3 regions of the Noviherbaspirillum album genome follow, and region 3 is predicted to be linked to each of the others. Evidence: predicted binding sites of a transcription regulator. Region 3 holds the regulator's gene; each other region holds the start of a gene.
What was found. Region 3 encodes LexA, which represses DNA repair genes until DNA is damaged. Its sites were predicted from a motif close to ACTGTATNNNNATACAGT; they were not measured.
Positions count from the first base shown of each region.

Region 1 (3,275 bases), on a different contig from region 3:
CTTCCAGCAGCTTGCGGTCCATCAGGTCGAAGCCGACAGGGTCGACATCAAGCATCTTCAGCGCCGCGTCGGCGATAGGCTTGGTGATTTCGCCGTTGCCTTTTACTTCCGCATAGTCGCGCACACGGCGCAGCAGGCGGTTGGCGATGCGCGGCGTTCCGCGACTGCGCTTGGCGATTTCCAGTGCGCCGTCGGGCACGATGGCGGCGTTGAGCAGCGAGGCGCTGCGGGTGACGATGCGCGCCAGTTCCTGCGGCGTGTAGAACTCCAGCCTGGCGACGATGCCGAAGCGGTCGCGCAGCGGGTTGGTCAGCATGCCGGCGCGAGTGGTGGCGCCTACCAGGGTGAAGGGTTGCAAGTCGAGGCGCACCGAGCGGGCCGCCGGACCTTCGCCGATCATGATATCGATCTGATAATCTTCCAGCGCCGGATACAGGATTTCCTCCACTACCGGCGACAGGCGGTGGATCTCGTCGATGAACAGCACGTCGTTCGGTTCGAGATTGGTCAGGAGCGCGGCCAGGTCACCGGCCCGTTCCAGCACCGGTCCGGACGTCTGCCGCAGGTTGACGCCCATTTCGCGCGCGATGATGTGCGCCAGCGTGGTCTTGCCGAGACCGGGCGGCCCGAACAGCAGGGTATGGTCCAGCGCCTCGCGCCGCTGGCGGGCGGCGGTGATGAAAATTTCCAGCTGGCTGTGAATCTTTTCCTGCCCGACATATTCGTCGAGCTGCTTGGGCCGCAGCGCGCGCTCGATCGCTTCCTCGTTGGGGGAAGCCGGCGTCGCCGCAATGATTCTCTGCTCGCTGAAGTCGTCGGTCTGTATGCTCATGGTGTCACTGCTTCCTTGCTGTTACTGCATCTATGCTTTCGAGAGCGCCTTCAGCGCCAGCTTGATGCCTTCCGATACGCCGGTGCCGGCTGGCACCTGCTTCAACGCCAGCACCGCTTCCTTCTCGGAGTAGCCCAATGCCAGCAGCGCATTGGAAATGTCGGCAGTCGCGTCGCTGTGCGCGATGCCGCCGACCGACCCGAGGTCGGCGCCAAGCTTGCCTTTCAGTTCCAGCAGCAGGCGCTCGGCGGTTTTCTTGCCGATGCCGGGAACGCGCGTCAGCCGCCCGGCTTCCTGCAGCGTGATCGCCTGCGACAGGTCGGCGACCGACATGCCCGACAGGATGGACAGCGCCGTGCGCGCGCCGACGCCGGAGATCCGGATCAACTGCTTGAAAACGTTGCGCTCCTCGACCGTGCCGAATCCGTACAGCAGGTGCGCATCCTCGCGCACCGCCATATGCGTCAGCAGGACCACCTTCTCGCCCATGGCCGGCAGGTTGTAGAAGGTGCTCATCGGCACATCCACTTCATAGCCGACACCATTGCAATCGATCAGCAACTGGGGCGGATTTTTCTCAAGCAGCGTACCGGAAAGGCGTCCTATCATGGTCTCTATATGGGGATAAAAACTGTTTAATCATACAGTAGTTTTGCCGCCCTGCCCGGCAAAAACCGGCACGGCCGGCATGGCGGAAACGCCTTCCGGCGCCTTCTGACCAAGGATTTTTTCCAATGCGCGACGCTCCAATGGAAATAGAAGAACTGGACACGGACCTGAGCGAATTCAAGTTCACGCCGAGACGCGCTGCCGCTTGCGACGGCCTTCGGCATCTGATCAAGCGCCGCATGCTGCAAACCTTACAACGACTTTTCCAAAGCCCGCTGATCCGCCTCCCCCTCTCCTGGAGCGGAACCCTGCTCGGCATCGTCTGGGCTTCCCCGCTGACTGCCTTCGGCGTTGTGCTGGCGGTACCGATCGTGGTCTTCAGTGGCCATGCGCAGCTGATACGCGGGCATACGCTTGCGCTGCTGGTGCGTGGCAGGCTGGCCGACTTCATGCTGCAGCGTCATCCGTTCGGCGCGATGAATGCGATGGCCATCGGCCATGTCGTCATTGCCGAGAAGTCGGGCCTGTCGTCACGGGTACTGATCCATGAACTGGCCCATGTGCGCCAGGCGGCATGGTGGGGTCCGCTCTTTCCCTTCGCTTACTTGGCTTCCAGCGCGTGGGCGGCATTGCGCGGAAAGAATGCCTATTGGCACAACCGATTCGAGGTGGCCGCGCGCAAGGCGGAAAAGCATTTCTAGGATGAAATGACCGCAAGGCCGGCCGTGCTCAAACCGAACCAAATCCTCAGCCGACCAGCCTGCCGCCGCGTACGCGCAAACCTTTTTTTGCGAGGGCCGGCGCCAGTCCGCCGAGGGTGGCCAGGGTTTCTCCGCTGTGCGCATGGCAGATCGCCACGCCCAACGCATCTGCCGCATCGGTGCCGGGCATGCCGGAAAGCACCAATAGCCTTTGCACCATGTCCTGCACCTGCTGCTTCTGCGCCTTGCCATGGCCGACCACGGCTTGCTTGACCTGCAAGGCCGTGTATTCCGCCACTGCAAGATCGGCATTGACCAGCGCGCAGATGGCCGCGCCGCGCGCCTGCCCAAGCAGCAGCGTGGACTGCGGATTGACGTTGACGAACACCTTCTCGATCGCCGCGCAGTCGGGGTGATAGGTACGAATGATTTCCGAAATGCCGGCAAGAATGGTCTTGAGACGCTGCGGCAGATCGGCGTCCGGCGTCTTGATGGTGCCGGATGCGATGTAGCTGAGCTTGTTGCCCTGCTTGTGGATTACCCCGAAGCCGGTGGTGCGCAGGCCGGGGTCGATGCCGAGGATTTTCATTGAGTGGCGCGCTGGCCGATGCCAGCGCGAACAGGTTAGGCAAACTGGGCGCGGTTCCGTTGCAGCAGGAGCGATGATGCTTCACCACACCGAAGACCAGCGCGCTTGAGTGCCGATTCTATCGAATCGGCTTGCCCATACCAAATAAATCCGGACAAATTTGTTGCCGCCGCCGCGAAACGTGCACGGAGTTGATGCTTTGTCATGCATTGGCGGCAACGACAACCGCAACGACAGCGACAGACGCCGATCAGTGGCGGAAGTGGCGCGTGCCGGTGAACAGCATGACGACGCCGCGCTCGTCGGCCGCATCGATGACTTCCTGGTCACGCATCGAACCGCCCGGATGGATGACGCAGGTGGCACCGGCATCGACCACCACGTCGAGGCCGTCGCGGAACGGGAAGAACGCATCCGACGCCACCGCGGTATTGGCCAGCGACAGGCCCGCATTCTGCGCCTTGATGGAGGCGATGCGCGCGGAGTCGATGCGGCTCATCTGGCCGGCACCCACGCCCATGGTCATGCCGTTGGCGCAGAACAC
Region 1 covers NZ_JAWIIV010000031.1:37,747-41,021, forward strand. The annotation lists gene ruvB (Holliday junction branch migration DNA helicase RuvB) at 1-832, opposite strand, end outside; gene ruvA (Holliday junction branch migration protein RuvA) at 863-1,441, opposite strand; gene RY831_RS25480 (hypothetical protein) at 1,567-2,142, shown strand; gene ruvC (crossover junction endodeoxyribonuclease RuvC) at 2,189-2,731, opposite strand; gene purH (bifunctional phosphoribosylaminoimidazolecarboxamide formyltransferase/IMP cyclohydrolase) at 2,982-3,275, opposite strand, start outside.
Region 1: a site for LexA is predicted at 1,463-1,480, ahead of ruvA (Holliday junction branch migration protein RuvA). Genes of this name have one in related genera too.

Region 2 (3,275 bases), on a different contig from region 3:
CAGTCGAGCAAAGCTTCGATATCGTCGCCTTCCTGGGCATAACGCGACAGCTTGCGTGCCAGTTCTAGGCGGCTGTGCTCACGGTTAGACAGATACTTCAGAGCCCGCGCTTTCAGGCTCATTTGAGGCTTTGCCATGATGGGTCAGAAGGAAGTTTGCACAGGTACGCTGTATTGCAAGTATTGAAGCACTGTTACCGGAAAATCATTGCAATGCAAGCGAAAAACTGGATATCGCCCAACCAGGCGGCTCGCGATCCGCCAAGCCGGACAACATCGAAAAGTGCCTTGCCGAATTCATGCTAATTCATGCCATGGGATGGCTTGCTGCGGCTTGGCACTTCTCTGCAACTTCAAACTGCAGCGCGGGCTCTCTCACGCGAAGTAACCACATTAACTGAAAAAGGCAGAAGCACTCCTGCTGACTGCTTCTGCCCTGCTACCCGATTGCTTGATTACTCTTCTGCGGCCTGAGCAGCCACGGAAGCGCTTGCACTTGCCGGGGGCAATTCCCGCACACCAAGCGAGGCGCGAACCTTGTTTTCGATTTCGCGCGCCAGCTCCGGATGCTCCCTCAGATAGGTACGCGCATTGTCCTTACCCTGACCGATACGCTCGCCGTTATAGCTATACCAGGCGCCCGATTTCTCGACGATCTTGGCTTCGGCACCCAGATCGAGGACTTCACCTTCGCGGGAAGTGCCTTCGCCATACAGGATGTCGAAGTGAGCTTCCTTGAACGGCGGAGCGACCTTGTTCTTGACGACCTTGACCTTGGTCTCGTTGCCGATCACTTCGTCACCCGACTTGATGGACCCGGTACGACGGATGTCCAGGCGAACCGATGCATAAAACTTGAGTGCATTACCGCCGGTCGTGGTTTCCGGATTGCCGAACATGACGCCGATCTTCATGCGGATCTGGTTGATGAAGATGACCAGCGTATTGGTACGGTTGATGCTGCCGGTCAGCTTGCGCAGCGCCTGGGACATCAGGCGAGCCTGCAGACCCGGCAGGGAGTCGCCCATGTCGCCTTCGATTTCGGCGCGCGGTGTCAGTGCCGCCACGGAGTCGACCACCACCAGGTCAACGCTGCCGGAACGTACCAGCGCATCGCAGATTTCCAGCGCCTGCTCGCCTGTGTCCGGCTGCGAAATAAGCAGCTCGGACAGATTGACGCCCAGTTTCTGTGCATAAACCACGTCCAGCGCATGTTCCGCGTCGATGAAGGCGCAGGTGCCGCCAAGCTTCTGCATTTCCGCAATGGCTTGCAGCGTCAATGTGGTTTTACCGGAGGATTCAGGGCCATAGATTTCAACCACGCGACCCCGCGGCAAGCCGCCGACGCCAAGCGCGATGTCCAGACCAAGAGAACCCGTCGAAACTACCTGCACTTCCTCGGCGACCGCGCCATCGACCATGCGCATGACGGAGCCCTTGCCGAACTGCTTTTCAATTTGCGCCAGCGCCGCAGCGAGTGCCTTGCCCTTTTCCGAGTTTTGCGCTGTTTTCTTGTCGTCCATAACTGTATTCTTTCGACGGTTGAGTATTCACATAGAGCTCATTGAGCTGAGTCTCTTATCTGGAGGCGGCATTCAAAGTCACAAGCCATACTGTATAAAAAAACAGTGATTGGCGCAAGCACCAAATACCACTAATTTTCATCCGGAGCAAAGTTGACTAATATGAATGGCAAAGTACCAGCGTGGTGCGCCTTGCTGCTATTAACGAAAAGCAATAGACTTGCTGCAACCCAGTTGTCTCAATTGTCTCACCTTGATTGCCGGTCCCGACCATGCGTATCCTGCTTGCCGAAGACGATAGTGTACTTGCCGACGGACTCACCCGCTCCCTGCGCCAGTCCGGCTATGCGACCGATTGCGTCAAGAACGGCCAGGAGGCCGATTCGGCGCTGTCGACCCAGGATTTCGACCTGCTGATCCTCGACCTGGGCCTGCCCAAGATGCCCGGCCTCGAAGTCCTGCGCCGGCTGCGCGCCCGCAATTCCCGGCTACCGGTGCTCATCCTCACCGCCGGCGATTCGATCGAGCAGCGCGTCAAGGGGCTGGACCTCGGCGCCGACGACTTCATGGCCAAGCCCTTCGCCCTGTCCGAACTCGAAGCCCGGGTGCGTGCGCTGACCAGGCGCGGCGCCGGCGGCGGACCGACCGTCATCAAGCATGGCCCTCTGTCGTATGACCAGGTCGGCCGCATCGCTTACATAAACGAGCAGATGCTCGACCTGTCGGCCCGGGAGCTGGGTTTGCTGGAAGTGCTGCTGCAGCGAACCGGCCGCCTCGTGTCGAAGGAGCAACTGGTGGACCATCTGTGCGAATGGGGCGAGGAAGTCAGCAACAACGCCATCGAAGTCTACGTGCATCGGCTGCGCAAGAAGATCGAGGTGGGCGGCGTGCGCATTGCCACCGTCCGCGGACTCGGATATTGCCTTGAAAAGTTTTCCGATGCCGCGCATCACGCCGCGCCTCCCGGCTGAAATTCCCCATGGATGATGCACGCCATGCAGATGCCGATGGCAAGGAAAAGCCTGCCGCGGCATCGCCCATTCAGCATGACCTGATGGACACGCAGCCCGAGGAACGTATCCAGCGTTCGCTGTTCGGCGAGATCCTCGACTGGATGCTAGTGCCGCTGCTGCTGCTGTGGCCGATGAGCATTGCGATCACTTACCTCGTGGCGAAATCGATTGCCAATCATCCTTTCGACCGCGCGCTCGATGACAATGTCATCGTCCTGGCGCAGCAGGTCAAGGAAGTCAACGGCAAGGTCGTCGCCCCGCTGTCGGGCGCGGCAAGGGATATCCTGCGCGCCGACGATATTGACAACGTCTTCTTTCAGGTCGTCGGCCCCGGCGGCGAACTGATCGACGGCGACCGGGAATTGCCGCTGCCGGTCGACGAGGAAAAGCCGGTGTCGGGCTCGGTGCAGTTCCGCAACGACACCATACGCGGCGCGGATGTGCGGGTGGCCTATGTCTATGTCGACCTGCGCCGCACGCGCACGCGCACTCCCGTGAGCGGCAAGCAGGAATCGATGGTCGCCCTGATCCAGGTTGCCGAAACGCTGGACAAGCGGGCCTTCCTGGCCAATGAAATCATCAAGGGCGTGATCCTGCCGCAGTTCATCATCCTGCCGGTGGCCCTGGCGCTGGTGTGGTTCGCGCTGTCGCGTGGACTGTCGCCGCTGGCGGAACTGCAGCAGCGAATCCGCGCGCGTCGCTCGGACGACCTGAGCCCGATCGATTCTGGCCAGGTGCCG
Region 2 covers NZ_JAWIIV010000010.1:185,104-188,378, reverse strand. The annotation lists gene recX (recombination regulator RecX) at 1-137, opposite strand, end outside; gene recA (recombinase RecA) at 455-1,522, opposite strand; gene RY831_RS14260 (response regulator) at 1,795-2,493, shown strand; gene RY831_RS14255 (sensor histidine kinase) at 2,502-3,275, shown strand, end outside.
Region 2: a site for LexA is predicted at 1,612-1,629, ahead of recA (recombinase RecA). Genes of this name have one in related genera too.

Region 3 (3,275 bases):
GCAGCCTTCTCGAGGTCAGCACGCTTGGCTTCGAATTCGGCAACTGCTGTCGATGTGGCGCGACGGGCCTTGCGCTGGGGGATCAGGAAGTTACGTGCATAACCATCCTTGACCTTCACTACTTCACCGAGGTCGCCGAGATTAACGACTTTTTCCAACAGAATAACTTGCATTTCTTTCTCCTATTCTCAGTCGTCAATTAAGCGTTGTGCAGGTCGGTGTACGGCAGCAGTGCCAGATAACGTGCGCGCTTGATTGCGGTGTCGACCTGACGCTGATAGTGCGCCTTGGTGCCGGTCAGACGTGCCGGCATGATCTTGCCGTTTTCCTGGACGAAGTCCTTCAGGGTGTCGACGTCCTTGTAATCTACCTGTTCAACGCCGGCGGCGGTGAAGCGGCAGAATTTCTTGCGCTTGAACAGCGGGTTCTGCTGTTGGCGCTTTTGCTTGAGTTTGCTCTTGTCGAATTTTTTACCGAATGCCATGGTTGGCTCCTGTACTGTATCTAGTGATCTGGTGAATAAGTCTCGAATTCCGTCACATGGAAGACGAGACTTTTGCTGTTGCGGTTCTTGCGCGCGAGGAATCCGGTGAACGTGTACATGACGCCCAATTCAGCCTGATTGAACCGGCCGGAAATTTCTCCGGCCGCGACGGCGATCATCTCGAATTCAATCTGGCGAGGGATACCTGCCTCAATCTGCTCCGACACATGCATCAGCTTGGCTGAAACGATCGGTATGCCTGCCGGGGTGTAACGCATTACTTCGCGTTCGGCAATCGAGGCAATCAGACGAAACTGGTTCACACTCCCCTGCTGACGCAATTACGCCGCAGTTGCCTCGGAACGCTGGCTCTTGGCAGCATCTTCCTTCTGCACAGCCTTCATCATCGGGGACGGGGAAGTCTCGGCCTTCTTCATCTTGACGGTCAGGTGACGCAGGACGGCATCATTGAACTTGAAGCTGGTTTCAATTTCAGCCAGCGTCTCGCCGTCGCACTCGATATTCATGCAGACGTAATGCGCCTTGGCCAGTTTCTCGATCATGTAAGCCATTTGACGGCGGCCCCAGTCCTCAACGCGATGCACCTTGCCGTTGCGGGCGCTCACGATACCTTTGTAGCGCTCGATCATCGCAGGCACTTGCTCGCTCTGATCCGGATGGACGATAAAAACGATTTCATAATGACGCATGTAATCTCCTTATGGACGGATTAAACAATCGCCCACCCCGGCGTCAAGACGGGTGTGGGAAGAGGAAAGCCCGCTATGATAACCCGCCCTCAATAAAAGCTCAATACTTTCAGGGACTTATTCCGCCCGGTTTGCCTTATCCCGTGCTACGGTCAAAAGCCGCTTGCAATTGGACAAAAGCTGTATAAAAATACAGGCTGTCTATATCAACAGGGCTCTTCTCTCGCGAGACGCGTTCATTTCCTGGGCCGGAACCATGCTCAAACTCACTGCACGCCAGGAGCAAATCCTGAACCTCATCCGCGAAGCCATCGACAATACCGGCTTCCCTCCCACCCGCGCTGAAATCGCAAGCGAACTCGGCTTCAAGTCGGCCAATGCCGCGGAAGAACATTTGCAGGCACTCGCTCGCAAAGGCGCGATTGAAATTTCGCCAGGCACCTCCCGCGGCATCCGGCTGCTCGACATGAACGGCAACGGCACCGTCCGCTTCGGCGGCCACCAGCTGTCCTTGCCGCATCCATCGCTGATGCAGTTGAACTTGCCGCTGATCGGACGCGTCGCGGCCGGTTCGCCGATTCTTGCGAACGAACATGTCGAAGCCAATTATCGCGTCGACCCTTCATTGTTCTCCGCGAAGCCCGACTATCTCCTCAAGGTCAGGGGCTTGTCGATGCGGGACATAGGCATTCTTGACGGCGACCTGCTTGCAGTCAAGAAATCCGACACAGCGAAGAACGGCCAGATCGTCGTCGCCCGCCTCGGCGATGAAGTGACTGTCAAGCGTTACAAAAAAACAGGTTCGCTGATCGAACTGTTACCCGAAAATCCCGATTTCGAACCGATACGGGTTGATTCCGGTGATGAAAGCTTTGCCCTTGAAGGCCTGGCGGTCGGCTTGCTGCGCTCCTGGCACTGATTTACCGCATCAGGCCACGCTGAATCGGCGCGAAGTATTGAATATGCAAAGACTGTTCAATGCTTCGTTTTCGCAAGAATCTGGCGAGCAATGCCTCTGAGGATATTGACCTCTTCCGTTTCCAGTTGCGTCCGCGAAAATAAGCGACGCAGCCTGGGCATCAGCTTCTTAGGATTCTCCGGATCCAGGAATTCTATGGCGACCAAGGCTTTTTCTAGATGGTCATACATGCCATCTATCTGCGTCACGCCGGCCGCCTCCCCTTGAAATCCGATGGGCGAGGCACCAATTTCATTGCCGGTTTCAGCAACCCTCGCCTCATAGGCGAGAATCTGTACGGCTTGCGCAAGGTTCAATGAGGAATATGCCGGGTTGGCCGGAATATTGATCAATGCGTTGCAGCGCTCGATGATCTCGTTTGGCAAGCCGTAGCGCTCGCTTCCGAACACCAGTGCAGCATTCAGCAAAGGATCGCCAGCCAGGGTCGCGGCAAGCGACCTTGGCGTTGCCACCGGCGGAGAAAACTCCCGCAGGCGAGCGGTCAATGCAGCCGCGAAGTTGCAGCCATCGATGGCTTCCTCGAATGAACCGACCACGCGCGCCTTTTCCAGCACATCCTGTGCTCCACTGGCGAATGCGAGCGCTTCTTCCTGTGTGGTCGCGTCGGTGAACCGCGGGTTCACCAGAACCAGCTCCGAAAATCCCATTGTTTTCATTGCACGCGCGACCGCGCCGATATTGCCGGGATGACTTGTTTCGACAAGCACGAAGCGTAGCCGGGGAAAAACAGAAGTATTGGTTTGTGGCTGGTTCATTTAGAATAGCGGGATTGCGCGGCACGAAATCAGGTCTCCGATGCCGCATTGCTCATTAATATTATTTGATGCGGTTCCGAACGCGGTTGGCGTGGGAGCCGCAATTTTAACGGAACCTCTATGCATCCCATGCTGAATACGGCGGTCAAGGCCGCCCGTCGCGCCGCCTCGATTATCAATCGCGCAACTTTCGATCTCGATCGTATCCAGGTTACAGAGAAAAGGCACAACGACTTTGTGACCGAAGTGGACCAGGCCGCCGAGCAGGCGATCATCGACGTTCTGAAAACAGCATATCCCGACCACGCAATCCTTGCCGAAGAGTCCGGCGCATCGAGCAATCTCCA
Region 3 covers NZ_JAWIIV010000029.1:61,048-64,322, reverse strand. The annotation lists gene rplI (50S ribosomal protein L9) at 1-173, opposite strand, end outside; gene rpsR (30S ribosomal protein S18) at 200-484, opposite strand; gene priB (primosomal replication protein N) at 505-807, opposite strand; gene rpsF (30S ribosomal protein S6) at 826-1,194, opposite strand; gene lexA (transcriptional repressor LexA) at 1,451-2,113, shown strand; gene RY831_RS24925 (RNA methyltransferase) at 2,170-2,928, opposite strand; gene RY831_RS24920 (inositol monophosphatase family protein) at 3,049-3,275, shown strand, end outside.